Regions from separate parts of the Blautia sp. AF26-2 genome, predicted to be linked through region 1. Evidence: riboswitches for the same ligand, from Rfam matches in the RefSeq annotation. Region 1 holds a riboswitch; the other holds the start of a gene.
The links. A riboswitch is a leader RNA that binds a small molecule or an ion and turns the genes downstream of it on or off. The one in region 1 is predicted to bind cobalamin.

Region 1 (10,721 bases):
GCCGGACGGACCGCTGGATGTCGTGTTGGAGGATGTACATTTTTCCTATGAAGAGGACCGGGAAATCTTAAAAGGCATTGACCTGACGCTCCCGGCGGGCAGTTTTGTATCACTGGTCGGCGAATCCGGCTGCGGAAAGAGTACGATCGCGGGTATCCTTGCGGCAAAGAACCGTGGATATACAGGGCGCATCACCCTGGGCGGTGTGCCGCTCTCGGAAGTCGCTGAGACGGATCTGATGAAGCACATTGTTCTGGTCCGCCACAATAGTTACTTATTTAAAGGAAACGTAGAAGAGAACCTGCGCATGGCGAAACCGGATGCGACGAAGGAGGAGATGGAGGCGGTTCTGCAGAAAGTCAATCTGCTGGGATTCTTACAGACACAGAACGGACTGCAGACAGAGCTTCTCGAAAAAGCAGGAAACCTCTCCGGCGGCCAGTGCCAGCGTCTTGTGATTGCGCGGGCGCTGCTTCGGAGCGACAGTGCGGTGTATATCTTTGATGAAGCCGCATCGAATATTGATGTCGAGAGTGAAGAGATGATCATGAATGTGATTCATGAACTCGCAAAGACGAAAACGGTATTGCTGATTTCCCACCGCCTTGCGAACGTCGTACAGTCAGATCAGATTTATTTCCTGAAAAACGGTACCATCTGCGAGCGTGGAACGCATGCGGAACTGATGGAACAGAACGGCGCATACCGGCATCTGTACGACAGCCAGATGGTACTGGAAAACTATGGAAAGCAGGGGAATGCATGATGCACGAGAAGAAAAATACAGCAAAACGCAGAAGCGCCCTCCGGATTATGGGAAGCCTGATCGGGCTGGTGAAGCCATTGCTTCATATTATGATGGCGGCAATTATTCTTGGAACAATGGGATATTTATGTGCGATCTTCCTGACGATTCTGGCAGGACAGGTCATCGTGCATGGCTTACTGACGGGCGCGGCAGGGACGAGCCTTTCGGTGCAAAACATGTGGCTTGTACATACCCCGGTAAAAACGATACTCACGGTGATGATCGTGATCGCGGTGCTGCGCGGCATTCTGCATTATGCGGAGCAGTACTGCAACCACTTTATTGCTTTTAAACTGCTGGCGATCATCCGCCATAAAGTGTTTGCAGCTTTGCGGAAGCTCTGCCCGGCGAAGCTGGAAGGACGGGACAAAGGAAATCTGATTTCGATTATCACAACCGATATCGAACTTCTGGAAGTATTCTATGCGCATACGATTTCCCCGATTGCGATTGCAGCATTAACTTCTTTGATTATGGTATGCTTCATTGGAAGATACCATGTTCTGGCAGGGCTGCTTGCACTTGCGGCGTATCTGACGGTCGGCGTTGTGATCCCGATGTGGAACGGAAAGCGCGGAAGCCAGAAAGGAATGGAGTTCCGGACAGGCTTTGGCGAGCTGAACAGCTTCGTGCTGGATTCCCTGCGTGGCCTCGACGAGACGATTCAGTACGGACAGGGCGAAAAACGGAAAGAGCAGATGTCAGGGCGGTCGAAAGAACTGACTTCTGTGCAGGAAAACTTAAGCCGCATGGAAGGCTCCCAGCGGTCTGTCACCAACATGGTGATTCTTCTGGCATCGTTCGGCATGCTGGCACTGACGATCTATCTTTACACGAAAGGCGGGATCGGATTTGAGGGAGTCCTGACCTGCACAATCGCGATGATGGGTTCCTTCGGCCCGGTCGTGGCGCTGTCCAGCCTGTCGAATAACCTGAATCAGACGCTGGCAAGCGGCGAGCGTGTGCTTTCCCTTCTCGAGGAAGCGCCGCTGGTGGAAGAAATTCCGGGAGATGCGGCATCCGGCGGTGACCACGCATTTGCAGGAGCCGAGGCGCAGAATGTAACGTTTGCCTACGAAGACGAGACGATTCTGGATCAGTATTCGCTGAAACTGGAACCGGGAAAAATCACCGGCATCCACGGCGCGAGCGGTTCCGGAAAATCGACGATCTTAAAACTTCTGATGCGCTTCTGGGATGTCCAGACGGGGCGCGTTTCCGTGGACGGAGCCGATGTCCGCGAAATCCCGACGAAGTATCTGCGCGATATGGAAAGCTATGTGACGCAGGAGACACATCTGTTCCACGATTCGATTGCGAACAACATCGCTATTGCAAAACCCGGCGCGACGCGGGAAGAAATTATGGAGGCGGCGAAGAAGGCGTCCATACATGATTTCATCATGACACTGCCAAACGGCTACGACACCGAAGTCGGAGAACTCGGCGATACGCTGTCCGGCGGAGAAAAACAGCGGATCGGTATCGCGCGGGCATTCCTGCATGACGCATCCATGATCCTGCTGGACGAGCCGACATCGAATCTTGATTCCTTAAATGAAGGAATTATTCTGAAATCCCTGAAAGAATCGGCAGAAGAGAAAACCATTGTGCTCGTATCGCACAGAGTGTCCACGATGAACGTCGCGGATGTGGTATATGAAATGGAAAATGGCCGGATTTCCTGATTTTACAGCACTTGACAGAGAAAAGACGATGTGCTACACTAACAGTCGTTAAAGAAAAAACAATTAAATATCGATGTGTAAGGTGTCGGACATGCGTGTCCGGTGAAAAGGGAAGCAGGTGTGAATCCTGCACGAACTCGTCACCGTATTTTGCAAGCAGGGGAATGATCCACTGGGAAACCGGGAAGGAGACCGATGCGCTGGAGTCAAATCCTGAAGCAATGAGCCGGGAGACCTGCCTTTCGCAGTACAGGAACGTTACGTTCGTGCCACGAGGAACTGGCAGTACAAAACAGGAAAGCGGACATTTGCCCCACAGCGGGTGAGATGGTTTTCTTTGTGATGAAAATACTGGAAGCCCCTCGTTGAAAAACGAAAGGGCTTCTTTCTATTTACGCGGGCAACGAGCCAAAGTCCGTGCTTGCACGAGACCTTAGCGACTGCCGCGATAACTTGAGAAACTCGCGGAGCGTGTTTCTCATAGTTTGAAATGTAAAACGTCCCCGATATTGGTTGTTGCAAAGATACCAGCAAATGGGAGGAAAACAAAAATGAAAAAGAAACTTGTAGTCGCTTTAATTTCAGCAGCTATGGTAACATCTATGCTCGGCGCATGCGGAAGCAGCAACGCATCCAGCAGCAGCGCAAGCAGCACAGCAACAAGCAGCGTAAGTGCATCTTCCGCATCTGAGGAAGACACCACAGCAGCAAGCAGCAGCGTAAGCGCATCTTCCGCATCTGAAGAGGTATCCGCAGATGCAGACCAGGAGGCAGCAGATAAAGTGGCAGCTTTGATTGACGCAATTTATGTACAGGAAAGAAATGATAACACCGACGAGCAGTGCAAAGAAGCAAAAGAGGCATGGGATGCCCTGACAGACGCACAGAAAGAACTCGTAGAAGGTGAGAACGCAGATCCGGATTACTTCGGAAGAGACACAGGGGATGCTTCCAAGGATGATCCGTTAAACGGAGACGAGATCGGCGAGAATGAGCTTCTGGTTGTAAGCTTTGGTACTTCCTTCAACGACAGCCGTGCTGAGGATATCGGAGGCGTTGAGAAAGCTCTGCAGGCTGCATATCCGGACTGGTCCGTAAGACGTGCCTTCACTGCACAGATCATCATCAACCATGTACAGGCCCGCGATGACGAGAAGATCGACAACGTAGATCAGGCACTGGAAAGAGCTGTAAGCAATGGCGTGAAAAAACTGATTATTCAGCCGACTCATCTGATGCACGGCGCAGAGTACGACGAGCTGAAAGAAGCAGTAGATAGCTATAAAGATAAATTTGAGTCCGTAACCATCGCAGAGCCGCTGCTTGGCGAGGTTGGAAGTGACGCTACCGTAATCAACGAGGACAAACAGGCCGTTGCAGAAGCAATCACGGCACAGGCAGTAAAATCTGCAAATTATGACAGTCTGGATGCAGCAGCAGAGGACGGCACTGCTTTCGTATTTATGGGACATGGTACTTCCCACACTGCAAATGTAACCTACAGCCAGATGCAGACACAGATGGATACTCTTGGATACAAAAACGTATTCATCGGAACCGTTGAGGGCAAGCCGGAAGAGACCGCCTGCGAGAATGTGATCGAGGCAGTAAAAGCAGCCGGATACAAGAAAGTAATTCTTCGGCCGCTGATGGTTGTTGCAGGTGACCACGCAAACAACGATATGGCAGGCGAGGATGAGGATTCCTGGAAGAGCCAGTTTGAGGCATCCGGTGCATTCGACGAGATCGACACTCAGATCGAAGGTCTTGGAAGAATTGATGCTGTTGAGCAGCTGTATGTACAGCATACCAAGGCAGCTATGGACGGCAACGGCGTTCAGGACGATGCTGAATAATTAGGGGTTGCATTCCGAACGTAAAATAGAGTAAAATAAGATCCGGCAGTACGGCTGAAGAGACTCAGTGTGCTGTCGGATTTTAAGTTGAGCGGATGAAAAAGATCCGCTTCAAGGTGATACAAGGAGGAAATTTATTATGAGAAAAAAATTGGCAGTTCTTTTTCTTGGAGCAGCACTGACTGTATCCATGCTCGGCGCATGTGGCGGAAAGGATGCAGCGTCATCTTCTGCATCTGCAGTATCTGCGTCTTCTGCGGCAGACGCATCTTCCGCTTCTGTACAGGATGCATCTAAGGCAGAGAGCAGTACATCCACATCAGATGTTTCAGCAGAAAGCGCATCGGCAGCGGAGACTGCAGGAGAAAGCAGCGCATCAGAGCTGGAAGACGGTACGTATACGGCAGACTTCAATACAGACAGCAATATGTTCCATGTCAATGAAGCAAAAGAAGGAAAAGGTGTCCTGACGGTAAAAGACGGAAAAATGACCATCCACGTCAGCCTGGTATCCAAAAACATTGTCAATGTCTTTGTGGGAACAAAAGAAGAAGCGCAGGCAGACGGTGCAGAGCTGATCGAGCCGACCACAGATGAGGTAACGTATTCTGACGGAACCACAGATGAAGTGTACGGCTTTGATATCCCGGTAGAAAAACTGGACGAGGATTTCAATGTTGCGATCATTGGTAAAAAAGGAACCTGGTATGATCATGTAGTCAGCGTATCCAATCCGGTACCACAGGAGTAATCCGGGAAAAAACAAAAAAGATATCCACAGAAGGTGAACCATTTTGCACCGTCTGTCCACAGAAATTGTGGACAGAGAGGGGAAAAACGGTTCCCTTTGTGGATATCTTTTCTTATTTCTCCGGAAACAGTTTGCGGAACAGAAAACGGATGAAGGGTCCGCAGTACATGAGCTGCCAGAAGAAGGCAACCGGGAAATTTAAGAACGTGGTTTGGAGCCAGACAGCGACAAATTCTTTTCCGGCATTTTTAAACAGCAGTGTTGCAATAAAACTCATAATCGGACACATAATAGCAATAATCATAATGGAAATTGCCAGCGTGATTACGATCGGACGATCCTGCGGTGTTACCATGCAAAAAGCTAATTTGTGAGCCAGATGATCCACGAGGAAAAACTCGAGGATAAAAGCGGCCGGCCACATGATTATCATCTCGTGAAACGCCATCAGAAAGACCTGATTTGTCATTCCGCCGATGTTCATGGAAATGTTGTAGCAGATCATGGCATAGACCATCAGAAAGGACATCATGAGGGTAAATACAACGTTTTGAAATTTTGTTTTTGGCATCGATTGTTCTCCTTTTCTTTGCAATTTTGAAAAATGGGCGCAAAAAAGACACATGTGTTGTTCGTTAACCAAGCAATGCACTTGTGCCGTTTCCAATCTGATACCAATCTTTTCTGCAGTTTTTAATTTTGAACCGTCGATTATTATAACGTCTCCGGCGGCGTTTGGCAAGAGGAAATTGAGAAATTTTTAAAAAAGACAGATAAACAAGAAAATTCGATGCGTGCTGGAAGCACGGTTTGGCGAATGGTGCGGGGAACGGCACCGGCGGGAAAAAGAATGGATTGCGAAACGGGAGCGGGATTGCTACAATAGAACATAGTGAAAACAAAGAGAAAACGCAAAAGGAAATCAATATTATGTCAGAGATCAGAAAAATCGAAAACTTTGCGGCGCCGGAGCTCGACGTGTATGCGCGTCTTTCAGAACCGCAGTTATTGCACTATTATGAACCGCAGCCAGGCCTTTTTCTCGCAGAGAGTCCGCGTGTCATCGAGCGCGCACTGGATGCCGGTTATGAACCGGTTTCATTCCTTGCCGGAAGCGCAGAGCTTGCCGCAAACGAAGCACTCTTTGCGCACTGCCCGGACGCGCCGGTCTATACAGCAGAGACGAAGGTGCTGGAACAGCTCACAGGCTTTGCCCTCACGCGCGGCATGCTCTGCGCGATGCACCGCCGCACGCTTCCGGCTATGGAGGAAATCTGCCGGAATGCCCGCCGCGTGGCGATCCTGGAAAATGTCGTGAACCCGACGAATGTCGGTGCGATTTTCCGTTCTGCCGCCGCACTTGGCATCGATGCCGTGCTCCTCACATCAGGCTGCAGCAACCCGCTGTACCGCCGTGCCATCCGCGTGAGCATGGGAAATGTCTTCCAGGTCCCGTGGACCGTGCTGCCAGGCGGCAGTTACTGGCCGGAGCAGGGAATTGCTGCACTGCAGGAACTTGGATTTTATACCGTTGCGATGGCATTAAAAGAAGACTCCGTTCCGATGGATGATCCGTCGTTAAAAACGCATGAAAAGCTCGCCATTCTGCTCGGAACCGAGGGTGACGGACTGGCAAGTGATACGATCGCTGAAACAGATGCAACCGTGCTGATTCCGATGACACACGGTGTGGATTCACTGAACGTCGCTGCGGCGAGCGCTGTCGCATTCTGGGAGCTGGCGGGAAGAAGATAAAGATGTTCCGTCGGTACCGGAGATTACGGAATAAAAATAGGATCAGAGATAGATTTTCGGGATGCATATTTTGATGCATCCCTTTTTGAATTTACGGATTTTGAAATTCCTTCCGATACATCTGCGGCGTACATCCCACTTTGCTTCGGAACTGCCGGTTGAAGTTGGAAAGGTTGCGGAAACCATTGTCGTACGCGATTTCGGACACACTCCGCGTCGTACTGCGCAGCGCCTCGCAGGCGGCTTTGATCCGAAGCTGTGTCAGATATTCAACGGCCCCGAGTCCGAAGGTCTGCTTAAAACAGCTCATAAAATAGCTTTTGCTCAAATGCGACAGCCTGGCAAGTTCCTCTATGGTAATCGGGTCGGCGAAGTGCTCCTGGATATAGGCGAGCACAGGCCGCAGGTTTTCAGCAGCCGCAGGCATGGCGGGACGATCGGTGCAGAGTTCCGGCGATGCGGCGAGCAGATAGAAGAAGCGGAGCAGCTCACTTTTCAGCAGAAGATCGGAGACAGCAGAGTTTTCACGGATGCAGCGGAAAATCTGATGGACGGATGCAGAAAGTGCAGCATAACCGGAATGTTCGGGTGAAATCGGTGCCTGGATGCGGCGCCGGGCGGAGAAAAACGGCTGCAGAATTTCCGTGTAGCTGCGGTCGTCATACCCGCCGATCAGCATATTCTGGTGGAAAACAATCGTATCATAAAACATCGACTCCTGCTCGGCGGGCAGAATGGCATGTACGAGGTTCGGCTGAATCAGAAAAATATCACCGGCATGCGCCGTAAGCAGACGGTCCTCATACTGAAAATACCCCGTTCCGCGTTTGATATAATTCAGCTCCATCTCCCCGTGCCAGTGCAGCGGTACGCCGGGAAAATAGTCGGGCATCCGGCAGTCATAATAACTGTAGGGAACCTGCATGGAGCCGTGCTGGCGTTTTTCTTTCGCAGCAGAAAGCATCATAAAATCCTCCTCCAAAAAGCATGTCTGTAAAATGCCGGAAATGGCAGAGCGCGGCATGCATAAAATCATAGAATAGTATTAGAATGAAATAGGAAATTACTGGTATTTCAGCGGATACAGTAGTAATATATCATATAGAAACACTTGCTGCAACGACGAAAATACAGTAGAAATAAGAGCGAAAGAGGAAAAGAAAAAATGTCAAAATGGTTAGATAACGCAGTATTTTATGAGATTTACCCGCAGTCCTTCAACGACACCAACGCCGACGGAATCGGAGATTTCCAGGGTATCATTGAAAAATTAGACTACATCAAGGAGCTGGGCTGCAACGCCATCTGGATCAACCCGTGCTTCCTGTCCCCATTCGGTGATGCAGGATACGATGTCGCAGATTACTGCCGCGTTGCACCGCGCTACGGAACGAATGAGGATCTGAAGAGAGTTTTCGAAGAAGCACACAAACGTGACATGCACGTTCTGCTCGACCTGGTTCCGGGCCATACATCTGTTGAGCATCCATGGTTCAAAGAATCCATGAAAGCAGACCGCAATGAATTTACAGACCGCTACGTATGGACCAATAACGTATGGGAAGCACCGGAAGGAATGGGAAGCCTGCGCGGCATTTCCGAGCGTGACGGCGCCTGCGCCATCAACTTCTTCTCCAACCAGCCGGCCCTGAACTACGGCTTTTATCAGCCGGATCCGGAAAAACCGTGGCAGCAGTCCTTTGATGATGAGGGACCGCAGGCAACGCTGGCAGCGATGGAAGATGTCATGAGATTCTGGCTGAACATGGGCTGCGACGGCTTCCGTGTCGATATGGCGGGCTCCCTGGTAAAGAACGATCAGGAAGGCAAAGGAACCATCCGCCTGTGGCAGCAGGTACGGAAATTCCTCGACGCCGAGTTCCCGGATGCAGCCATGGTATCCGAGTGGGGCGAGCCGGACAAATCCTTACAGGGCGGCTTCCACATGGACTTCCTGCTTCACTTTGGACCGTCCCATTACAACGATCTGTTCCGCTGCGATGAGCCATTCTTCTCCAAACGCGGAAAAGGAGATATCTCTGAGTTTGTAGAGACCTACAAAACCAACTACAATAAGACCGCACAGAAAGGCCTGATCTGCATCCCGTCCGGAAACCATGATATGGACCGTCTGGCACGCCGTCTGCAGGGGGATGAGCTGAAAATTGCTTTCGCTTTCCTTCTTTCCATGCCAGGTGCGCCGTTCATCTACTACGGTGATGAAATCGGTATGCGCTACGTCGAAGGCCTGAAATCCGTTGAGGGCGGATACAACCGCACCGGTTCCCGTTCTCCGATGCAGTGGGATGACAGCACCAACGCAGGATTCTCCAGCGCACCGGCCAGTGACCTCTACATCACCATGGACCCGGGCAAAGACCGTCCGACCGCCAAAGCACAGATGGCCGATCCGGATTCCCTGTACCACGAAGTTAAAAAACTCATCCAGATCCGCCAGAGCAGCAAAGCACTCTTAAGCCGCGGAACCATCGAGTTCGTTTATGCAGAGAAAAACCAGTATCCGCTGGCATACGTCCGTGAGGCTGAGGGTGAAAAAGTCCTCGTTATCATCAACCCATCCGACAAAGAGCAGTCCTTCCCATACAGTGCAGAGCTGAAGGATGCCCTCTACACGATCGGAGGAAAAGCAGAATCCAAAGACGGAACCATCACCATCCCGGCACAGTCCGCAGGATTCTATCATATCTGATCGAAAATAAAAATGACAGGGAGATCCAATCGAATTTTTTCGGAGGATCTCCCTGTTTTTAAATATGATACACTCTCAGCTCATGCAATGCCCTGGTCGCTGCAATATACTGCGCCTGCATCATTATCTCCCGTTTCTCGTCCTTCGGGAAAATAGAGAACACCTGATCAAACTCCAGCCCTTTCGCCAGATAAAATGTGGTAACCGTCAGTCCTTTCTTAAAACTGGAGCTGTCACGGTTCAGCCAAGAAAGCCGCTTTTCACAGTCAAAATCTTTTTCTGCCAGAATCTCCCGCAAAATCAAATAAGCCCGTTCCGTCGTCTTCTCATCCGGTACAATCACCGCCGCCGTCTCATACGTTTTCTCATCTGGAAACAGCGTATCCACTGCCTCCCGCAGAGCCGCCTCAAGATCCGTGACATCCCGTTCCAACACCGGCATTCCGTGCCGTTCAAACAGCTCCAGATCCGTCACGCCAATGAGATTTGCCGCATACGACGCAATTTCCACCGTATTCCGGTAACTCTTCCGCATCTCAATCCGCCGCAGATCCTTCCCGAAAATCCCCGGTAAAAACTGCAGTACATCCTGCTGCTGATCCGCCATCGTCTGCGCCCGGTCGCCGAGAATCGTCATCTTACAGGAAAACATCCGCCGGATCATCAGATACTGGAGCCGCGAATAATCCTGCATTTCATCAATCACCAGATGCTTAATATTCGACCGCTCCGCCTGCCGCGACAGGCGGTACTTCAGATACAGAACCGGATACACATCCTCATACCGCAGTTTCCGCTTCTCCAACGGCCGCCGCGGCAGCGTCTGATATCCCTCTTTCTTCAGAAAACGATTGTAGAGAACATAAAAATCCATCGTCTCATACATCTTCCGGAATTTTTCGAGGAGCGGAATCCGCTCCTCCTCCGGCAGATCCCGGTTCAGCAGCGTCTCGATCTCGTCAATAAACGTCTCCGCCACCGCATCCATCCGCGAGAGCAGCGGAATATCCGCAAACTTGTCATAAAACAGCGTAATAATCTCCGATTCTGACTTCACAAACGACTTATACGAAACGTCTGAGAAATTCATCAGCTCGTCCTCAAGCTCCAGCGCAAATCCCTCCATCTGGTCCACAAACGCCTGCGACTGTTT
Region 2 (10,721 bases), on a different contig from region 1:
CCTTCTTCCAGTCCGTGACGACGCGAACCGCCGGCTTTGAGACGATCCCGCAGGCAAACTTCTCGGACGGCTCCGCGATGGTAAGTATGATCCTCATGTTCATCGGCGGCTCTCCGATGGGAACGGCGGGCGGTGTCAAGACGACGACTGTTGCGATTCTGCTCGTGGTCGTCGCATCCTACATCCGCGGCGATTCCGACACCGTGGTCTGGGGACGGAAGGTCATGGAAGAAAACATCCGCACCGCGGTCGTTATTTTCTTCTTCGCACTGACGATGGCATTCACCGCGACGGTGCTTCTGATCTCTGTCACCGGAAGTCCTCTGCTGGACTGCCTGTATGAGATCGTTTCCGCTGTGGCAACCGTGGGACTGACGCGGTCGCTTACGCCGACACTTCCGGCGGCGGGAAAAATCATCGTAATTCTGGTCATGTTCATGGGACGTCTTGGACCGGTTACGCTGGCCATTGCACTGCGGCGGAGAAGCGGAAGAAAAGATGTGGATATCCAGCGCCCGGAACAGCGGGTGCTGATTGGATAAAAGAGGAGAAAAAACATGAGTAAACAATACGCAGTCATCGGACTTGGAAAATTCGGCTTCGCCGTGGCGACGACACTGGCGCAGGCAGGAAAAGAAGTGCTCGCGGTCGATAAAGACCCGGAGCTGGTACAGGAGATCGCCGATCTCGTCACATATGCGGCGCGCGCGGACATCACCGACAGCCGTGTTTTTGCATCGCTTGGCATCAGCAACATGGATGTCGTGATCGTCGGCATCTCTGAAAATATGGAGTCGAGCATCCTCGCCACCCTGCAGGCAAAAGAGGCGGGCGTGCCGCTCGTCATCGCAAAGGGCATGAGCCAGATGCATGCCAATATTTTGAAAAAAGTCGGCGCGGACCGCGTCGTGATGGCGGAGAGTGAGACGGGCATCCGCCTCGGAAAAAGCCTGATTTCCGGCGGCTTCCAGGACTTCTTCATGCTGTCGGATTCGTTCTCCATGGTAGAGCTTCCCGTGCCGGAAGAGTGGACGGGGCATAACCTCGAGGAGCTGGATCTGCGGAAGAAATACAGTATCAACGTAATCGCCGTCAAGGACGGGGAAGACATCCGTGTCACGGTCAATCCGAAGACGCTGCTCCGCGCAGAGGAAGTGCTGATTCTGATCGGCGAAAACAAAGAACTTGCCAAATTGATGAAAAACAGGAAATGAGGGGACCATTCATGATTACAAGCAGCAGCAATGCACAGGTAAAAAACATTATTGCGCTGAACAAAAAAGCAAAAGAACGCCGGGAGCAGGACGTTTTCGTGGCGGAGGGCTGGAAAATGTTCCAGGAAGCGCCGCGGGAATGGCTGAAAAAAGTATATGTGTCTGAGAGCGGCAGCAAAATGCATGAAATGCCGTCCGACGGGACAGAATACGAAGTAGTGGACGACCGCGTGTTCCAGTCCATGTGCGACACGAAGACGCCGCAGGGTGTTTTAAGTGTGATCCGCATGCCGCATTACACCGAAGAGGAGGTGATGGACAACGGAAAGACACCGCTTCTGATGGTACTTGAGGATCTGCAGGACCCTGGAAATGTCGGAACAATCATCCGCACCGCAGAGGGCGCAGGAGTCACCGGCATCATCATGAGCCGCGGTACCGCGGATATCTTCAATCCGAAAACGATTCGCTCGACGATGGGCTCGATTTACCGTATGCCGTTTCTGATCGTCGACGATGCGGTCGGATTTGTAAAAGGCTTAAAAGCGCGGAAGATCTGTACGTACGCGGCACATCTGCACGGCGTGCATTCCTACCGCGAGGAGGATTACACAAAAGGAACGGCATTCCTGATCGGAAATGAGGGAAACGGCCTGACCGATGCAATGGCAGAGGCCGCCGAGTGCCTGATCCGTATTCCGATGGAAGGAAAAGTGGAGTCGTTAAACGCAGCGATTGCATCCGCCGTTCTCATGTATGAGGCACACGGCCAGCGCGCATAAAAGAAAGAGCGTTACCGGTTTTCTTACATTTCTCTTAACCTGCCGGAAACCTACTCGACAGAACCGGTATTTTGAGCTAAAATAGAAAGAGCAGAGTCCGGGCTGAATTTCTGTCAGTCCGGTAAAACTGTAATATTTGCCAGAAAAGCAAAAGCTGTTTTGGGAGGAAGGAAAAATGAGTGAGAAAAAAAACATCAGTAAAAAGGAGCTCCGAAGAAGAAAGCGGAAGCGTGCGCTGATGATCAAAACAGGAATTCTATGTGTTCTGCTTGTCATCTTCGGCATTGGAATCTGGGCTTTGGCCGGAGGAACAGAAAAAATCCAGCAGAAAGCACAGGAAAAAGAGGATCAGAAAACAGCAGAGGTGGACGGTTCCATATCGTCGGACAGCACGGGAAGTGCTGAAGCGCCGACAACGAAAGCACAGATTATGGCGGAAGCCGATGCACTTGCGCAGACATACGATTACGATGGAGCCATTGAAAAGCTCCAGAGCGTAGAGGGCGCAGCGACCGACGCGGATATCATCACAAAAGTAGCAGAGTACACCAGCACGAGAGATGCCTGTGTGCGCGTCAACGTCAACGAAGTAACCCACATTTTCTATCATTCTCTTGTAGTCGATCCGCAGAAAGCGTTCTATCAGGACAACGCACAGACCGCAGGCTTCTGCCAGTGGATGACCACCGTGGATGAGTTCAACGCGATCACCCAGCAGATGTACGACAGAGGATATGTCATGGTTTCGATCAACGATCTCGTGAAAAAGACCGTAGATGATGACGGAACCGTTCATTACGAGGAAGGGGACATTTACCTGCCGGAGGGCAAGAAAGCATTCGTTCTTTCTCTGGATGACCTTTCCTATTACCACTCTTACGACGGACGCGGCATTGCCAGCAAGATGGTAGTCGGCGACGACGGAAAACCGACCTGCGAATATATTCAGGATGACGGAACTGTTGTGACCGGTGCTTACGACTGCATCCCGCTGATGGATCAGTTTATCGAAGCGCATCCGGATGCCGTATACCACAATGCGCGCGGAACCGTAGCACTGACCGGCTACGATGGAATCCTCGGATACCGCACCGACGGTGATTACAAGACGAGAGAAGATCTGACGGATGATCAGGTAGCATGGCTTGATGCACACCCGGATTTCGACTGGGATAAAGAGTGCGAGGAGGCGAAAAAAGTAGCCGATGCGATCAAAGCAGACGGCTGGACATTCGCAAGCCATACCTGGGGCCATATCCGTGTCGGCGACAAACCGATCGAGACGATCCAGGCGGATACCGAGAAATGGCTGACGTATGTTGCACCGCTCATCGGCGGAAGCGATATCATCATCTTTGCACATGGACAGGATCTTTCCGACTGGCACGATTACACGATGGACAATGAGAAGTTTGCTTACTTAAAGAGTCAGGGCTTCAACATCTACTGCAACGTAGATTCCTCCCAGTATTTCGTTCAGGTAAGAGACAATTACCTGCGTATGGGACGAAGAAACCTGGATGGATACCGTCTGTACCAGAACCTCTACGGAGGCGGCGAGGACAGAACAAGCGATCTGTTTGATTCTGCCTCTGTTATTGATCCGCAGCGGCCGACAGATCCATCTCTTTACAATTTAGGTTAAAGAATTTTGAAAATGAAAAAGATCTCACAGAACTTTCTATTATTTATAGAAGAAAGTCTGTGGGATCTTTTTTTCAGCAGGGCGAACCGTTTACAGATATTTTTCTACGAGCGGAAACGGCAGAGGCCCGAGACGGAGCAGTTTTTCATGGAAACCGATCAATGAGAATGAGTCACCTTCCTGTTCCTGCACTTCCGAGAGGAGCTGTGAAAACGAGAGCGATCCGACACAGTATTTCAGATAGTTCGCCGGTGTCTCGAGAATATACTGATATAAAGAGGCAGCGGCCGACGCATCCGTGATGCCGAACTGCGCCAGAAAGGCTGACGCATCCGAGAGGAGCCATCCCTGGCTGTGGATTCCGAGATCCAGCAGCGAGCAGAGGGTAAGATGCACCGAGCGGTTCAGATACCAGAGACGGCAGAGCGCCTGCGTGTTTGCATCGAGATTACGTGCGGCGTAGCGGCAGGCATATGATTCAACGTAGGTTGCCCATCCTTCCACATAACCCGACGGCGCGTAGAGATGGCGGATCAGAAGCGGGTCGGAGCGCGAGAACGAGACGGTCTGGTACAGATGGCCGGGAAAGCCCTCGTGGGCAAGTGTGGAATACAGTTCGATGCCGGTCATCTCATCCGCGGGATTCAGGTAAATGGAGTTGGGTGAATTGATATCGGCGGGCGGTGTGAGATAAAAGGCGGGGCTTAAAAAATCCTTGAGGGAGTCATCCACGGTCTTTACTTCGTATGCGATACCCGAAAGAACGGGAAAATCTTCAGAAACGGCATTCTGCAGATCGGCAAGCATTTCCTCCGGCGTGGAGAACGGCAGCACGAGCGCCTGCTCGGAGAGGGAGAGCGACGGATTCTGATCGAGAATGATCTGCATTTCGGCACACTGGTCCGCAAGCTGCTGTGTTAAAAGGCGGGTCAGCTCCTCCGGTGAAGCATCAACACCGACGCGGCTGCGGAGAAGATACGCATAGTAGGAAAGTCCGCCTTCCTGCCGGGAAAGACCACCGGCGTTCTGTGTTCCTTTGCCGCGGAGTGAAGAAAGCGCATCGGAAAGAGAGCGGTAGGCGGGAAAAACACAGGAGGTAAGGAGTTTTTCATGCGTCTGCAGACAGAGATTCCTTTCCGCCTCAGAAAACAGTGAAGACGCCTGCAGTTTATTCTGAAAAACGGTGTGGAGCAGATGGATTTCCGGTGTATCCGCGTCGGCGAGAAAAGCACTGCACTGGTGGATAATGCCATCGACCGCAAGGTCATTCTGAAACACGCCCTGCCGGGATTTTTCCTGCTCGAGTGCGATGAGGTCGGAGAAATAGCGCGGGAGATCCTGCAGAAGATGGAGGTAGTCGGCGATATCCTGCTGTGTGCGGAACGGGTACTCCGCGAGCAGAATGGGAAGCTGTGCCTGAATCCCGAGCGACGGACCGAGCGGTTCCGCAAGAAGGCTGGTGCTGCCCGGCATTTTCTCGCAGTCCAGCTCGTAGAGCAGAAGATCGAGCGTGATCTGATTTTCCGCGGAGAGGCGGTTGCGATGAAAGGATGTGAGCGTTGTTTCCACACTCTGCAGCAGGGCATCATACGAGGTGCGGTCAGGGATGGAAACCGTGCCGAACGAGGCGGTGCCGGGGGCAATTCCGCGGGAAGCCGGATCGGCGAGGGTATAGTGGAGCGTGATGGCAGAAGAGGTTACCTCGGAGTGGAACCGTTCCTCCACATACGCGGAAAACCGGCGGTTCTCACCAGGGGAAAAGAACGGGGAAAAATACCAGAACAGCAGGGCGAAAAGAAGTCCGCCGCACAGAAGCAGAGGGAACAGGATGCGGCGGTGCAGAGAAGCTGGTTTCATAGAATAGGCTCCGGTGCGGACAGTTATCATAAAGTATGTAAAAAATGCTGATTTTATGCGCTTTTTCCGTGGCCTTTCATTTGACTTTCCAAAACGGCTTTGCTATAATCAGTAACGAATGAAATAAGGGACTTTTCAGTGCAGAACGGATTTGAAAAAGAATCCGCGAAGGTAAAAGAGAATCAGGTGGAAATCCTGAGCGATCCGGTCACTGTAAGCAGGGAGTGTTAGCTGCAGAAATGCCATTGTGCGAAACGCATGAGAAGGCGCGGCTGCCGTGAAGATCTGCGAGTCAGGAAACCTGCTGGAAAGGTTAGTGAATCGCTTCCGATGAAAGCATATATTCATGGAAAGATGTACGAAGTAAAATCGGACATCTGCTTTTTTGTCGCCATGCGTCCGAAAAAGAGCTCCGGTGGAGAAACTCTTTTGCAGAAAAAGCAGATGTCTGTTTGTCTTTTCGCAGAAAAAATGTGTCCTCAAAAACAAGATTACTTGCAGGGAGACATCATTGACGGGGACAGGCACCGCCCAGCTGCCTGAAAAAGTCAGACGGAATCCGGAGCAGATGCGCGAAGGAGATCCGAAGAAAAGGAGAAGTTATGAAAGGAAATTCAAGCAAATTTCTGGCACTGCTGCTGTCGGCGTCCATGATCATGAGCCCGACTGCCAGCGTATTAGCAGATACGCAGGAAAAAGCAGCACAGACAGAAAGCAGCGCAGCCGCAGAGGAAGCGCCGCAGAGCGAAGAAACAGCAGAGACGGCAGAACCGGAAACAACACCGGCAGAAACCGAGAGCAGTGAAAGCACTGCAGAGACTCCGGCAGAAGAGCCGACGGAAACACCGGCCGCGCCTGCAGAGGATCAGACACCGGCAGGATCTGACGAGACCGAGACACCATCCGCAGATGAGGATGCTTCGGAAGATACTGCAGAGGACACTGCAAAAGACGGTGAAGAGACTGCCGATACCACAGAAAAAGAGCCGGAAGCAGCAGATGAGACTTCCCAAGATGCTGAAAAAGAAACACCGGCAAAAGAAGAAACCAAAGATGCTGTAAAAGAGAATACCAGTCCGGCGGCAGAACAGCCGAAAACGGAAGTAAAAGAAACAACCAAAAATGAGGCATCCAATACAGCCGAGGAGAAAGAAACAAAAGCAGCGGAAGCAGCAAAACCGGCAGATGGTGAGTATGAGACTTCTGCAGAAGCAACCGGAAGCATGTTCCGTGTGATTTCTTCCAGACTCATCGTAAAAGATGGAAAACTGAAAGCATCCATTCTGCTGAGTGGAACCGGCTATGATTACCTGTATACGGGAACAGCAGCAGAAGCTGCCGCAGCAGATGAAAAGAGCTGGATTGCTCCGACAGGAAGCGAAACCTATACGGATACGAAGACCGGTGCAGAAAAGACCGGATATCGTTTTGAAATTCCGGTGGAAGAGCTTGACAAACAGATGGATGTTGCCGTTCGCTCAGCCAAGAAAAAAACATGGGCTGATAAAACCGTTACGATCCACAGCACCGATGCAATCCCGACGGTAACACCGGAACCAACCGAGACTCCAAGCGAAAATCCAGGTGAGGATTCCTCGAATAAGCCAGCCAGTGTAGAAGCACCGGTTACCAAAGAGGACGGCAGCGTATTCAAAATGTTCGTCATCTCCGAGGCAACAATGATCAACAAGGGCGATAAACTCGTTCTTACACTGAAAACAAACAACGTATCATTTGATAAACTGTATCTTGGAAAGAACGATGACCTTGCAAAAACACCGGCTATCCAGGGAATGCAGGAAGCAAACGGCGGTTATTCCTTTACATTTGAAGTAGATGCGGACAAAGCCGGCACAACCGTTCCGATCGTTCTTGGAAAGAAAGACGGAACCTGGTACACCAAACAGCAGCTTTATCTTGCAGTTCCGGGAAGCAAAACACCGGAAGTAACTCCGATACCGGAGCCGACCGAGACTCCGGTCCCGACTGCAACCCCGACTCCGAGTGAGACTCCGGTTCCAACCGCAACTCCAACTCCGGAACCGGCGAAAGTAGAAAACGGTATCTACAGCGGAACCGCGGAGACCGGCGCAGCTATGTTCAAAGTAGTCGGCGTAGAGCTGACCGTAAAAGACGGCGACATGAAAGCACGCATCACGTTAAGTGGTGTTGCCTACGATTATCTGTACATGGGAACACCGGAAGAGGCAGCTGCCACAGACAAGAGTGCATGGATTGCAGGCGTCGGCACCGTTGATTACACAACAGCAGACGGCGAGACGAAAACAGGAATGCAGTATGATATTCCGGTAGCAGCACTCGATCAGGCACTTGTTGTTTCTTCCCATTCTGCAAAACGGGATAAATGGTATGCAAGAACCATTACTATTGCATCTTCCAGTCTGAAAAAGACCGCAGATCTTCCGGCAGATGAGACCAATAAAGTAGCAGATGGTATTTACAGTGCAGAGGCAACAACTAATGCAGCAATGTTCAAGGTAGTCGGCGTAAAACTGACCGCGAAAAACGGAAAAATGACAGCAGTTATCACCTTAAGCGGAAGCGGCTATGATTATCTGTATATGGGAACCGGAAAAGATGCGGCAGCAGAGAGCGGCGCATGGATCGCTTCCACCGGAAAAGTGGACTACACCTTAGACGGTGAAACCAAAACCGGAATGCAGTTTGAAATCCCGGTAGAGGCACTTGATCAGGAATTTGCTGTAGCAGCTCATGCAGTAAAGAGCGGCAAATGGTACGACAGAGCCATCACGATTGCATCTTCCAGCCTGAAAAAGACCGGAGACCTTCCGTCGGATGACAACAAGGGCGATACTCCGAAACCAACCCTCGTTCCGACCAATACCCCAACCGTATCTCCATCTGAGACACCGGTTGTAAAACCCACCAGCACCCCGACTCCGGCACCGACCCAGAAACCGGCCGATACCAAACCGGAGCAGGAATCCAAATATGAGTCTGACTTAAGCGGCGGCACATCCAAAGTAGACAGTGCAACCACACTGGCAGACGGCGTTTACACACCAGACGGGTTCTCCTTCTCCGGCGGATCCGGAAAGGTAACCATCTCCTGCAGCAAGATTACTGTAACGAACGGACAGGCTTATGCAACGATCGCATTCAGCAGTCCGTACTACGGATATGTAAAAGCAAACGGAAATAAATACATGGCAAATGTCAGCGGCGGAAGCAGCATCTTCACCATTCCGGTTGAGCTGAACAAGAACAATACCATCATCGGTATGACCACCAGAATGTCCGTTGCCCATGAGATTTCCTACAACATCTTCATCTCCTTGGCAGCAGCAAAGAAGGGCGGCAGCACTTCTTCCAGCACAGGATTTGTAAAAGCAGACGGAACAATCTCCACGATCAGCACCGATAACTCCAAGCTGGATACCACCGCTCCAGAGATCATGGGACTGGAATACAAAGCAGAGACAAAACTTGCTTACGCAGAGTACTTCAAGATGTATCATTACGACGAAGGCATCACCCTGCTGGAGATCGATATGACAAAAGATACCGAGCGTGATCCGGAGAAACAGAACGAGGACGACAAGAAAGCAGAAGATACCGATACCGCAGCAGCGGAGGATACCGCAGCAGCAACCGACGAGGAAGAAGCGGCAGCAGCATCCGATTCCAAAAAGACCAGCACTGAGAAAGCGAAAGATCTGACCGAAAAGACAAAAGAGCTGTACGAAGGCAATGTTGTCAAATATCTGATCGTTCCGAAAGATGTTGAGATTCCGGCAGGACTGGACAAAGATATGATCGTGATCCAGCTTCCGGTTGAGAAAACATACGTAGCATCTGAGGATGCCCTGAAACTTCTCGATGAGCAGTTAGACGCAGCAGAGAGCATCAAAGCAGTCGGCATGGAGCAGAAAGACTGCCAGATCGAAAACATTGCAAAAGCAATGGAAGACAAAAAAATCTCCTTCGACGGAGCATTCGATGATCTGGACTACAAAGCTCTGGTAAAAGACGAAATCGATTTTGCAATTCTTCCGTCTGAGTTCCTTCCGGGAAATGCAAAAGATGAGGAAGATGCTGATGCAGCCGACGAGACCGCAGATACCAAAGCTGAGGATCAGAAGGACGATAAAGACGATAAGACAACGGATGAGAAAGCAGACGAAGACAAGACTCCGGAAGAACTTCTGAAAGAGGAAAATGAGCGTCTGTCCGACACCGCAGAGCGTCTGGCAACCCTGACCATTCCGATGCTGGTTGACCGTTCCGCAGACGAGAAGACCGATCTTGCGAAAGCAGAGTGGCTGAAAGTCTACGGCGTGATCTTCGGATGCGAGGATCAGGCAAACGAGCTGTTCCAGCAGATGGTAAAGGCAGAAGAGAATAAATAAGTACAATAATTTGCAGCAAAAAATGAGAAAGGGCTGCTGCCGTATGGCAGCGGCTTTTTCTTTAAGAAAGGAATATCAAATGACAGGAAAAAACGAAAGAAAGCTGAAAAAATGGGCTGCACTTTTTCTTGCAGCAGCGATGTCACTGACGGCCTGCGGCAGCACCGCATCAACGGGAAGCAGCACATCGTCCGCGTCGGGCACTTCGGCAGTTTCTCAGAGCAGCACATCCACAGCATCCGCAGCAGATGTTTCCGAAAGCCAGACGGAGAGCACATCCGTCTCGGAAAGTACGGCTGAAAGTGAAAGCACCTCCGAAGCCACTGCTGCGAGCAGCACCTCCGGGAGTGATACCGCATCCGCGGATGGTTTCGCAACGACAGACGATGTCAGCGACGCACCGGACATCACCGGAATCACCATCGAGAGCAAGATGGTCCTGAATTACGCCGAGTGCTTTAACGTATACTACTGCACAGACGGCTATAAACTGATCGATGTCAAAGACGGCGCGCAGTATCTGCTCGTCCCGGACGGAAAAGAGGCGCCGGATGACCTCGATTCCGACGTAATTGTAATCCATCAGCCGCTGGAACGCATCTACATGGCAGCAACCTCTCCGATGGCGCTGTTCGATGCCATCGACTCCCTCGATACGATTCGTCTCTCCGGTGAAACCGCAGACAACTGGTACGTACAGGATGCCGTTGACGCGATGAATGCCGGAACGATGATCTTCGCCGGAAAATACAGTGAGCCGGATTACGAACTTCTGGTCAGTGAGAACTGTGACCTGGCCATTGAATCCACGATGATCCTCCATTCCCCGAAG

Region 2: it holds a riboswitch for cobalamin, as region 1 does, so the genes downstream of both, DWY63_RS05400 (hypothetical protein) here and DWY63_RS04990 (sirohydrochlorin cobaltochelatase) in region 1, are expected to answer to the same signal.

What each region holds. Positions count from the first base shown of each region.
Region 1 covers NZ_QTWD01000002.1:449,156-459,876, reverse strand. Annotated here, with positions in the region: gene DWY63_RS05000 (ABC transporter ATP-binding protein/permease) at 1-766, shown strand, start outside; gene DWY63_RS04995 (amino acid ABC transporter ATP-binding/permease protein) at 766-2,496, shown strand; cobalamin riboswitch at 2,560-2,753, shown strand; gene DWY63_RS04990 (sirohydrochlorin cobaltochelatase) at 3,048-4,352, shown strand; gene DWY63_RS04985 (hypothetical protein) at 4,492-5,103, shown strand; gene DWY63_RS04980 (DUF2798 domain-containing protein) at 5,216-5,674, opposite strand; gene DWY63_RS04975 (TrmH family RNA methyltransferase) at 6,034-6,858, shown strand; gene DWY63_RS04970 (AraC family transcriptional regulator) at 6,950-7,825, opposite strand; gene DWY63_RS04965 (alpha-amylase family glycosyl hydrolase) at 8,024-9,568, shown strand; gene DWY63_RS04960 (HelD family protein) at 9,627-10,721, opposite strand, start outside.
Region 2 covers NZ_QTWD01000003.1:52,674-63,394, reverse strand. Annotated here, with positions in the region: gene DWY63_RS05425 (TrkH family potassium uptake protein) at 1-542, shown strand, start outside; gene DWY63_RS05420 (potassium channel family protein) at 558-1,214, shown strand; gene DWY63_RS05415 (TrmH family RNA methyltransferase) at 1,226-1,996, shown strand; gene DWY63_RS05410 (polysaccharide deacetylase) at 2,172-3,641, shown strand; gene DWY63_RS05405 (DUF885 domain-containing protein) at 3,732-5,498, opposite strand; cobalamin riboswitch at 5,618-5,821, shown strand; gene DWY63_RS05400 (hypothetical protein) at 6,101-9,889, shown strand; gene DWY63_RS05395 (ABC transporter substrate-binding protein) at 9,969-10,721, shown strand, end outside.